3 regions of the Saccharococcus thermophilus genome follow, and region 1 is predicted to be linked to each of the others. Evidence: riboswitches for the same ligand, from Rfam matches in the RefSeq annotation. Region 1 holds a riboswitch; each other region holds the start of a gene.
What was found. A riboswitch is a leader RNA that binds a small molecule or an ion and turns the genes downstream of it on or off. The one in region 1 is predicted to bind S-adenosylmethionine.
Positions count from the first base shown of each region.

Region 1 (3,121 bases):
TTTTGATTTTTACGATATATGATGTTGCACTAGAATTTCAAGAAATTTTTGAGAAGGTGTTTAGCATGACAAAACAATTTCCGTTATCCGACCTGTTAGAAGGGCTTCCAAAGCAGTTTTTCGCCTCATTAGTCGCGAAAGTGGCCAAAAAAATTCGAGAAGGATACGATGTTATCAATTTAGGGCAAGGAAATCCGGATCAGCCGACACCGCCGCATATCGTCGAAGCGATGCAAAAGGCGGTGGCAAACCCGAAATATCACAAATATTCGCCATTTCAAGGGTATTCTTTTTTGAAACAGGCGGTTGCCGTGTTTTATGAACGGGAATACGGCGTGACCGTTGACCCGGAAAAAGAAGTCGCCATTTTGTTCGGCGGCAAAGCGGGGCTTGTCGAGATTCCGCAATGCCTCGTGAATCCTGGCGATATCGTGCTCGTTCCTGACCCTGGGTATCCTGACTATTGGTCAGGGATTGCGCTGGCGCGTGCAGAAATGGTGATGATGCCATTGCGCGCCGAACATGAATTTTTGCCTGATTATAGTGAAATTCCCCGCCATATTGCAGAAAAAGCCAAACTTATGTTTTTAAATTATCCAAATAATCCGACCGGGGCAATTGCTTCGCAGGAATTTTTCGAGGAAACGGTGTCGTTTGCCGCCAAGCACGGGATTTGCGTCATCCATGATTTTGCGTATGGAGCGATTGGTTTTGATGGAAAAAAACCGGTTAGCTTTCTTCAGGCGGAAGGGGCAAAAGACATCGGCGTGGAAATTTATACGTTTTCGAAAACGTATAATATGGCGGGCTGGCGCGTCGCATTTGCCGTCGGCAATGAAAGCGTGATTGCGGCGATTAATTTGCTTCAGGACCATTTATACGTCAGCCTGTTTGGCGCGGTTCAAGAAGCGGCAGCAACCGCCCTTCTTTCCTCGCAGCGCTGCGTCGAAGAGCTTGTCGCCTTGTATGAATCGCGGCGTAATACGCTTATAGCGGCATTGCGGCAAATCGGCTGGGATGTTGCGCCGCCAAAAGGCTCGTTTTTCGCGTGGCTGCCGGTGCCGCGCGGCTGGACGTCGGAACGTTTTGCCGATTATTTACTAGAAAAAGCGCATGTGGCTGTCGCACCGGGAATCGGATTTGGCGAGCATGGGGAAGGTTATGTGCGCGTAGGCTTATTGACGAGCGAAGCCCGTTTGCAAGAAGCAGCGGAGCGGATTGGCAAGCTCTGTCTTTTCGAAAATGAAAAAAATGATTGACAACGTCAAAAAATACTGTCATAATTCAAATTAAATTTGCGAGCGCGAATTATTTGAAAAGTGAATATAATATTGCGAGCATTCTTATCAAGAGCAGGCGGAGGGACAAGCCCAATGAAGCCCGGCAACCGGCTTGGCGGTGATCGCGAAGCACGGTGCTAATTCTTGCAGCGGTAACGCTGAGAGATAAGAAGAGTGTCCATTTCCATGCCTCTTCTTATGAAGAGGCTTTTTTGATGAAGAGAAAGAGGGATGATCATGAGCCAAATCATTGCCACATACGTTATTCACGATGAGAAAGACATAAAGAAAAAAGCAGAAGGCATCGCCCTTGGCTTAACGGTCGGCACGTGGACCAACCTGCCTCTGCTGGAACAAGAGCAGCTGCGCAAACATAAAGGGGAAGTCGTCCATATACAAGAGCTGGAAGAAAGCGAACGGGTCAATCAGTATTTTGGCAAACGGTTGAAGCGAGCGATCGTGCAAATCGCCTATCCAACCGTTAACTTCAGTGCCGACATCCCGGCGCTTTTGACAACGGTGTTTGGCAAGCTGTCTTTAGATGGAGAAGTAAGATTGCTAGATATAACGTTCCCTGATGAATGGAAAAGACAGTTTCCGGGGCCGCGCTTCGGCATCGATGGGATTCGCCAAAAAGTCCATGTATATGACCGCCCGCTTCTCATGAGCATTTTTAAAGGCATTATTGGCCGCGATATCGCGTATTTAACCGAACAGCTGAAGCAGCAGGCGCTTGGCGGAGTAGATCTTGTCAAGGATGATGAAATTGTATTTGACAGCGACTCGCTGTCGTTTGAAAAACGGATTACGGCAGGAAAAGCGGCGCTCAACGAAGTGTACGAACAGACGGGAAAACGGGCGTTATATGCCGTCAATTTAACTGGCAAAACGTTCGAATTGAAAGAAAAGGCAAAGCGCGCGGTGGAGCTGGGCGCCGATGTATTGCTGTTTAACGTCTTTGCTTACGGGTTGGACGTATTGCAAGGATTGCGCGAGGATGAAGAGATTACCATTCCGATTATGGCTCATCCGGCATTCAGCGGCGCGCTTACCCCGTCGGAATTTTACGGTGTTAAAGCGTCCTTGTTGCTTGGCAAGCTGCTTCGTCTTGCCGGTGCCGACTTTGTCCTGTTTCCATCGCCGTATGGAAGCGTTGCGCTCGATAAGGAAGAAGCGCTTGGCATCGCCAAAGTATTAACGGATGAGAACGATCCGTTGAAACAGGCGTTTCCGGTGCCATCGGCAGGCATTCACCCAGGTCTCGTGCCGCTTCTGTTCCGCGATTTTGGCGTCAATAGCGTCGTCAATGCCGGCGGCGGCATCCATGGCCATCCGGACGGGGCGGCCGGCGGCGGCAAAGCGTTCCGCGCTGCTATCGATGCAGCGCTTGCCGGAAGATCTTTACACGAGGCAGCCCGTGAAAATGAAGCGTTGCAAAAAGCGATCGACTTATGGGGCGCAGTAGAGGTGACATCATGACCAAACGAGTGATCTTTTGTGATTTTGACGGAACGATTACGGACAATGACAACATTATCGCGATTATGAAGCAGTTTGCGCCGCCCGAGTGGGAATCGTTAAAAGACGATATATTGGCGCAGCGCATCTCCGTGCAGGAAGGAGTGGGGAAAATGTTTTCCCTGCTCCCATCGAGCCGGAAGGAGGAAATCACGGATTTCATTTTGCAGACTGCCCGCCTTCGCGATGGGTTTCGCGAATTTGTCGCATTTACGAAAGAGCACGACATTCCGCTTTATATTGTCAGCGGTGGCATCGACTTTTTTGTCTATCCGCTGTTAGAAGGGCTGGTCGACAAAGAGCGCATCTTTTGCAACGGCTCT
Region 1 is NZ_JAASRS010000001.1:2,497,308-2,500,428, reverse strand. Features, by position in the region: gene BDD39_RS12990 (pyridoxal phosphate-dependent aminotransferase) at 66-1,259, shown strand; SAM riboswitch class I at 1,341-1,452, shown strand; gene mtnW (2,3-diketo-5-methylthiopentyl-1-phosphate enolase) at 1,518-2,759, shown strand; gene mtnX (2-hydroxy-3-keto-5-methylthiopentenyl-1-phosphate phosphatase) at 2,756-3,121, shown strand, end outside.

Region 2 (3,121 bases), 210 kb from region 1:
GATTATACGAGCGGACCGCCAAGTGCTTCAATTTCCGGTGCAATATGCTTAAATTTTTGGAAGTTTTCGCGGAATTTTGCGGCCAGTTCTTTTGCTTTTTGTTCATATGCGTTTTTATCAGCCCAAGTATTTTGCGGCTGCAGCACTTCATCTGGCACTCCTGGAATATGAAGTGGAATGGCCAAGCCAAAAATAGGGTCTTTCACTGTTTCAACATTGTCCAGTTCTCCTTCGACAGCTGCTTGCACCATCGCACGGGTGTAGGCAAGCTTCATGCGGCTGCCGACTCCGTACTCCCCGCCGGTCCAACCAGTGTTGACAAGGAATACCCGCACGTTATGTTCCGTGATTTTTTTGCCGAGCATTTCCGCATAGCGCACGGCTGGAAGCGGCAAAAACGGAGCGCCAAAGCAAGTAGAGAATGTCGCTTGCGGAGAAGTGATTCCTCGTTCGGTGCCGGCGAGCTTGCTCGTATAGCCGCTTAAGAAATGGTACATTGCTTGTTCACGCGTCAGTTTGCTAATTGGCGGCAATACGCCAAACGCGTCTGCGGTTAAGAAAATAATCGTCGATGGGTGGCCGGCAATGCTTGGATCCACGATGTTGGCAATGGCCTGAATCGGGTAAGCCGCACGCGTATTTTCCGTTAATGTCGCATCATCGTAATTTGGTATTCTTGTATGCTCATCGATTACCACGTTTTCGAGCACCGCTCCGAACCCGATGGCGTCAAAGATTTGCGGTTCTTTTTCGCGGGATAGGTTAATGCATTTCGCATAACATCCGCCTTCGATATTAAAGATGCCGCGGTTTGACCAACCGTGTTCGTCATCACCGATTAAGCGGCGGTTTGGATCAGCGGAAAGCGTCGTTTTTCCTGTTCCCGACAGTCCGAAGAATAATGCAACGTCTCCTTCTTTGCCGACGTTGGCTGAGCAATGCATTGAAAGAATCCCTTGCTCTGGAAGCAAATAGTTCATCACCGAGAAAATCGATTTTTTCATTTCGCCGGCATATTCCGTTCCGCCGATTAACACGATGCGGCGCTCAAAAGAGATGATAATAAACGCTTCTGATCTTGTTCCGTCCACCGCCGGATCTGCTTTGAAATTTGGAGCAGAGATCACCGTAAATTGCGCTTCATGTGTTTGTAATTCCTCTGCGCTTGGGCGAATAAATAATTGATGGGCAAATAAATTATGCCAAGCGAATTCGTTAATCACTTGAATCGGCAAACGATATTTAGGATCAGCACCGGCAAATCCTTTAAAGACAAAAACTTCATCTTGTTTCATTAAATGATCAAGCACTTTATTATATAAATTTTCAAACACTTCTTCCGAAATCGGCTGGTTGACTGTTCCCCAATCGATTTTTGCTTTTGTCGATGCTTCTTCGACAATGTATTTATCCTTTGGCGAGCGGCCTGTATATTTTCCTGTCGTTACCGCCACCGCCCCAGTAGCTGTTAAGTGACCTTCCTTACGCTGCAGCACTTTTTCCACCAGCTGTGCTACCGATAAATTGTGAAATACGTTTGGTTTTTGCAATAATAAAGAAAGTTTATTGGTCATTTTTGCGATCCCCATTTTCAAAACCTACCTTTTTTTATTTAATAATCCTTATAAAATAGTATAACACATTTTTATTATTAGTCCATACTATTTGTGACGATTTCTTTTGTTTATTTTTCCTGTTTTTTTCATAAAAAATTCGCCGCATTTTGTTGACTTTTCGAGCTTCATTACGATATGATAAGTCATTGAACGGATACTCTTATCCCGAGTTGGCGGAGGGACAGGCCCAATGAAGCCCAGCAACCGTCACAACTGGAAACATGTGAAATGGTGCTAACCTGTGGCAAGGCGGTGTCCTTGAACGATAAGAGTGAAAGGAGCAATTACGATTGCAATGACCTTTCCTCACCGTTACAGGAAAGGTTTTTTTATATGAGAAAATGAAACAAGGGAAATGAGTACCGTATCGCCCCGCCGTTTACGGCATTATCATTTTCGATGTTTGATTATATAAAGAGGAGGAAAATGCCGAATGTCATCAAAAAGACGTTTATTTACTTCAGAGTCTGTAACAGAAGGCCATCCGGATAAAATTTGCGACCAAATTTCCGATGCAATTTTAGATGCGATCCTAGAAAAAGACCCGAACGCTCGCGTTGCCTGCGAAACGAGTGTGACAACAGGGCTCGTGCTCGTAAGCGGAGAAATTACGACATCAACATATGTCGACATTCCAAGAATCGTTCGCGATACGGTTCGCGAAATTGGCTATACGCGTGCTAAATTCGGTTTTGATGCGGATACATGCGCCGTGTTGACATCGATTGACGAGCAGTCGCCAGATATCGCGATGGGAGTCGATCGGGCGTTAGAAGCTCGTGAAGGTCAGATGACTGACGAGGAAATCGAAGCGATCGGCGCCGGTGACCAAGGGCTTATGTTTGGCTTTGCCTGCAATGAAACAGAAGAGTTAATGCCGCTTCCGATTTCATTGGCGCACCGTTTGGCACGCCGCTTGGCGGAAGTGCGTAAGGAAGATGTTTTGCCATATTTACGTCCAGACGGTAAGACACAAGTAACGGTGGAATATGATGAAAATGGCAAACCTGTTCGCGTCGATACGATTGTCGTGTCCGCGCAGCATCATCCAGAAGTTACGCAAGAACAAATTGAACGCGATATTAAAGAACATGTCATTAAGCCGGTAGTGCCAGCCGGGCTCATCGATGAAAATACGAAATATTTTATTAACCCAACAGGTCGCTTTGTTATCGGCGGGCCTCAAGGCGACGCGGGATTAACGGGACGGAAAATTATTGTGGACACATACGGCGGCTACGCACGTCACGGCGGCGGTGCGTTCTCCGGAAAAGATCCAACAAAAGTAGACCGTTCTGCTGCGTATGCGGCCCGTTATGTCGCGAAAAATATCGTGGCGGCAGGACTTGCCGATAAGTGTGAAGTGCAATTGGCCTATGCGATTGGGGTGGCAAGACCGGTCTCGATTTCGATTGACACATTTGGCACGGGAAAAGTATCCGAAGACATTTTAATCGAAGTCGTGCGCAACAACTTCGACCTGCGCCCGGCAGGAATTATTAAAA
Region 2 is NZ_JAASRS010000001.1:2,284,579-2,287,699, reverse strand. Features, by position in the region: gene pckA (phosphoenolpyruvate carboxykinase (ATP)) at 3-1,589, opposite strand; SAM riboswitch class I at 1,774-1,888, shown strand; gene metK (methionine adenosyltransferase) at 2,050-3,121, shown strand, end outside.
Region 2: it holds a riboswitch for S-adenosylmethionine, as region 1 does, so the genes downstream of both, metK (methionine adenosyltransferase) here and mtnW (2,3-diketo-5-methylthiopentyl-1-phosphate enolase) in region 1, are expected to answer to the same signal.

Region 3 (3,121 bases), 1.9 Mb from region 1:
GACGGATATTAATTATATACCGAAGCGAGCGGCTGCATGGAAAATCGAAAGTGTTCCATGCCTTCTTTTATTTCAACATGGCAATATCATTAAAAAGTGGTATGCGTTTCATTCTGTTCCTTATTTATATGAAACCATCAAAGAGATGCTGCCAAATGATTATCGAAAGAGAGACTAATGGTGAAACGCTTTTCGCACGAATTTCCTCTTCCCTCCGTGATTCTTGTTGTAAACAACCGTTATTTTGACTTCATTTGACATATTTCTTGGGAAATGACAAGAATTTTGCTTTTTCCCGGATTATTTGTCGAGATTTTTGTAAAGGATTCTTCCCGTTGGATATGGAAATAAATGAAACAGCAGAGAACTGGGGGAGAGGGGAATATGAATATGCGTGAACTAGTCAAACAGCTTGCCGAACGAATGCAAACATTAAATCATCTATTGCCGATTTTACCAGAGGAAGAACTGTACATTCGCTTTGAGTGTGAAACGGAAACAGCAGTCGTAGCGATTTCCAAACATCGAATCAGCCCAGCGGTGGAAGTAGACGAGCGGCGGGTATTAACGGTGCGCGGATCAAAAGAGGTATTGGAATCTCTATTAAACGGAAGGTTAAAATTACAGCAACAAATTCGTTTGCGGGAATTACATATTTCGGGAAGTTTTCGGCATATGTTATTGCTTGAGTCATTGCTTCACTTAGCCAAGCCATACCGTTACGTTTGCTAAATGATTGCCGGCTTGTTTTTCGGTGAAAAAGAATTGACAAGTGCAATAAACAGTGTTAAAATATTCAGAAAAATGGAACTTGTGATTGAAGTCATTGGATGAAGCGACACTAACAGGACGTTTGTCCATGAAAGCCGTGCAGAACAAGAGCGAATGTTTACACGAAGGTGTAGAAAAAACTCTCGCAAGCACGACGCATCAGCAGCTAAATGAAGAAGAACTCAAGTCATCCGGAGTGACGGAGGATTTAGTTCGCTTATCGGTCGGTATTGAAAACATCAATGACTTAATCGAAGATTTAGAGCAGGCCATTGCCGCTGCGACAGGGATTACTTCCAATATTTCCGTTTCATTATAAAAAGAAGATTGCCGAAATATGGACGTGAAAATTTTTTATTGACATGCTTCGACATAGGGTGATACAATCACACTTGTAATTCATTGAGGATTGGCAATTGAATAATGTGGTGATGTGCTCTTATCAAGAGAGGTGGAGGGATGTGCCCAATGAAACCCGGCAACCGTCAGCGCGTACGCTGAAATGGTGCCAATTCACACAAAGCGTCTGCTTTGAGAGATAAGAGACGGAATGGTAATGATTACCTTTCTGTTCTCCTCGAGCAGAAAGGTTTTCTTTTTGGAATGAGCCGCCCTGCTAAATGAAGGAAGGTGAAAATGTGCATGATTACATTGGAAGATGTGACAAAAATATATGAAGCGGCAAACGGGTCGGTCACTGCGGTCGATCATGTTTCTTTACAAATTAAGGAAGGCGAAATTTTTGGAATTATCGGATATAGCGGTGCGGGAAAAAGCTCGCTTATTCGTCTTCTTAACGGATTGGAAAAACCGACAAGCGGCAAAGTCATTGTCGCCGGACGGGATATGGCTAATATTAAAGGAAAAGAATTGCGAAAGGCTCGTCAAGAAATCGGAATGGTTTTCCAGCATTTTAATTTGCTATGGTCAAGAACCGTTCATGAAAATATCGCGTTTCCGTTGGAAATCGCCGGCATTCCGAAAGAAAAGCGGAAAAAGCGGGTTGATGAGCTCATTCAGCTTGTCGGGCTGCAAGGAAGAGAACACGCTTATCCGTCGCAGCTGAGCGGCGGGCAAAAGCAGCGTGTTGGCATCGCGCGCGCTTTAGCAAATAATCCAAAAGTGTTATTATGCGATGAAGCGACATCTGCGTTAGATCCGCAAACAACCGATTCTATTTTGGACCTTTTAGTAGATATTAATAAACGCCTAGGGTTAACGATTGTATTAATTACTCATGAGATGCATGTGATTCGCAAAATTTGCGACCGCGTCGCGGTGATGGAAAACGGAAAAATTGTCGAACAAGGCGAAGTGCTGCAAGTATTTCGGCAACCAAAACAAGCGATTACGAAACGATTTGTTCAACAAGTTATCGAACCGGAGGAAACAAAAGAAACGATTATCCATCTGCTCGATAAATACCCAAACGGAACGGTTATCCAATTGACGTTTGTCGGAGAAGCTGCCGAACAGCCGCTCATCGCCAATGTCGTTCGCCAGTTCCACGTCGATGCGAATATTTTGCAAGGGAAAATTTCGCAAACCCATCAAGGTTCTTATGGTGTCTTATTCGTTCATATGGATGGAGAGAAAGAGGAAATTGCCCGCGCGATCGATTACATTCGAAAGCAGCAAGTGGCGGTGGAGGTGATCTCGAATGCTCGCTAGCCTCTTACCGAATGTACAGTGGGATATGATTTGGGCGGCTACGGTTGAAACGCTTTATATGACAGGAATTGCTGTCGTTGCAACATTTATATTAGGTACGATTCTTGGATTGCTTTTATTTTTAACGTCAAAGGGAAACCTGTGGGAGAACCGTCTGGCAAATATGGTCATCGCGGCTCTTGTGAACATCTTTCGTTCCATCCCATTCATTATCCTAATTATTTTGTTAATCCCGTTTACGAAATTCGTTGTCGGAACGATTCTTGGCGCCAACGCCGCATTGCCGGCTTTGATTATCGGAGCAGCGCCATTTTACGCGAGAATGGTAGAAATTGCGCTCCGTGAAATTGACAAAGGCGTCATTGAAGCAGCAAAAGCGATGGGGGCATCAACGGCAACGATTATTTGGAAAGTGCTTCTTCCGGAGTCATTGCCTGCTCTTGTGTCCGGAATTACCGTAACAGCGATTGCTTTAGTGGGATATACGGCGATGGCAGGGGTTGTCGGTGCCGGCGGTCTTGGAAACTTAGCCTATTTGGAAGGATTCCAGCGCAATCATAATGATGTCACGTTTGTTGCTACCGTTTTAGTTTTAGTGATTGTCTTTGTCATTCAGTTTATCGGTGACTTTGTCACTTCCAAAATAGATAAACGATAAAAAAGGGGGAAAATCAATATG
Region 3 is NZ_JAASRS010000001.1:562,097-565,217, forward strand. Features, by position in the region: gene BDD39_RS03005 (thioredoxin family protein) at 1-178, shown strand, start outside; gene BDD39_RS03010 (SCP2 sterol-binding domain-containing protein) at 385-732, shown strand; partial or broken gene BDD39_RS03015 (PLP-dependent transferase) at 917-1,090, shown strand; SAM riboswitch class I at 1,208-1,316, shown strand; gene BDD39_RS03020 (methionine ABC transporter ATP-binding protein) at 1,414-2,442, shown strand; gene BDD39_RS03025 (methionine ABC transporter permease) at 2,432-3,100, shown strand; gene BDD39_RS03030 (MetQ/NlpA family ABC transporter substrate-binding protein) at 3,119-3,121, shown strand, end outside.
Region 3: it holds a riboswitch for S-adenosylmethionine, as region 1 does, so the genes downstream of both, BDD39_RS03020 (methionine ABC transporter ATP-binding protein) here and mtnW (2,3-diketo-5-methylthiopentyl-1-phosphate enolase) in region 1, are expected to answer to the same signal.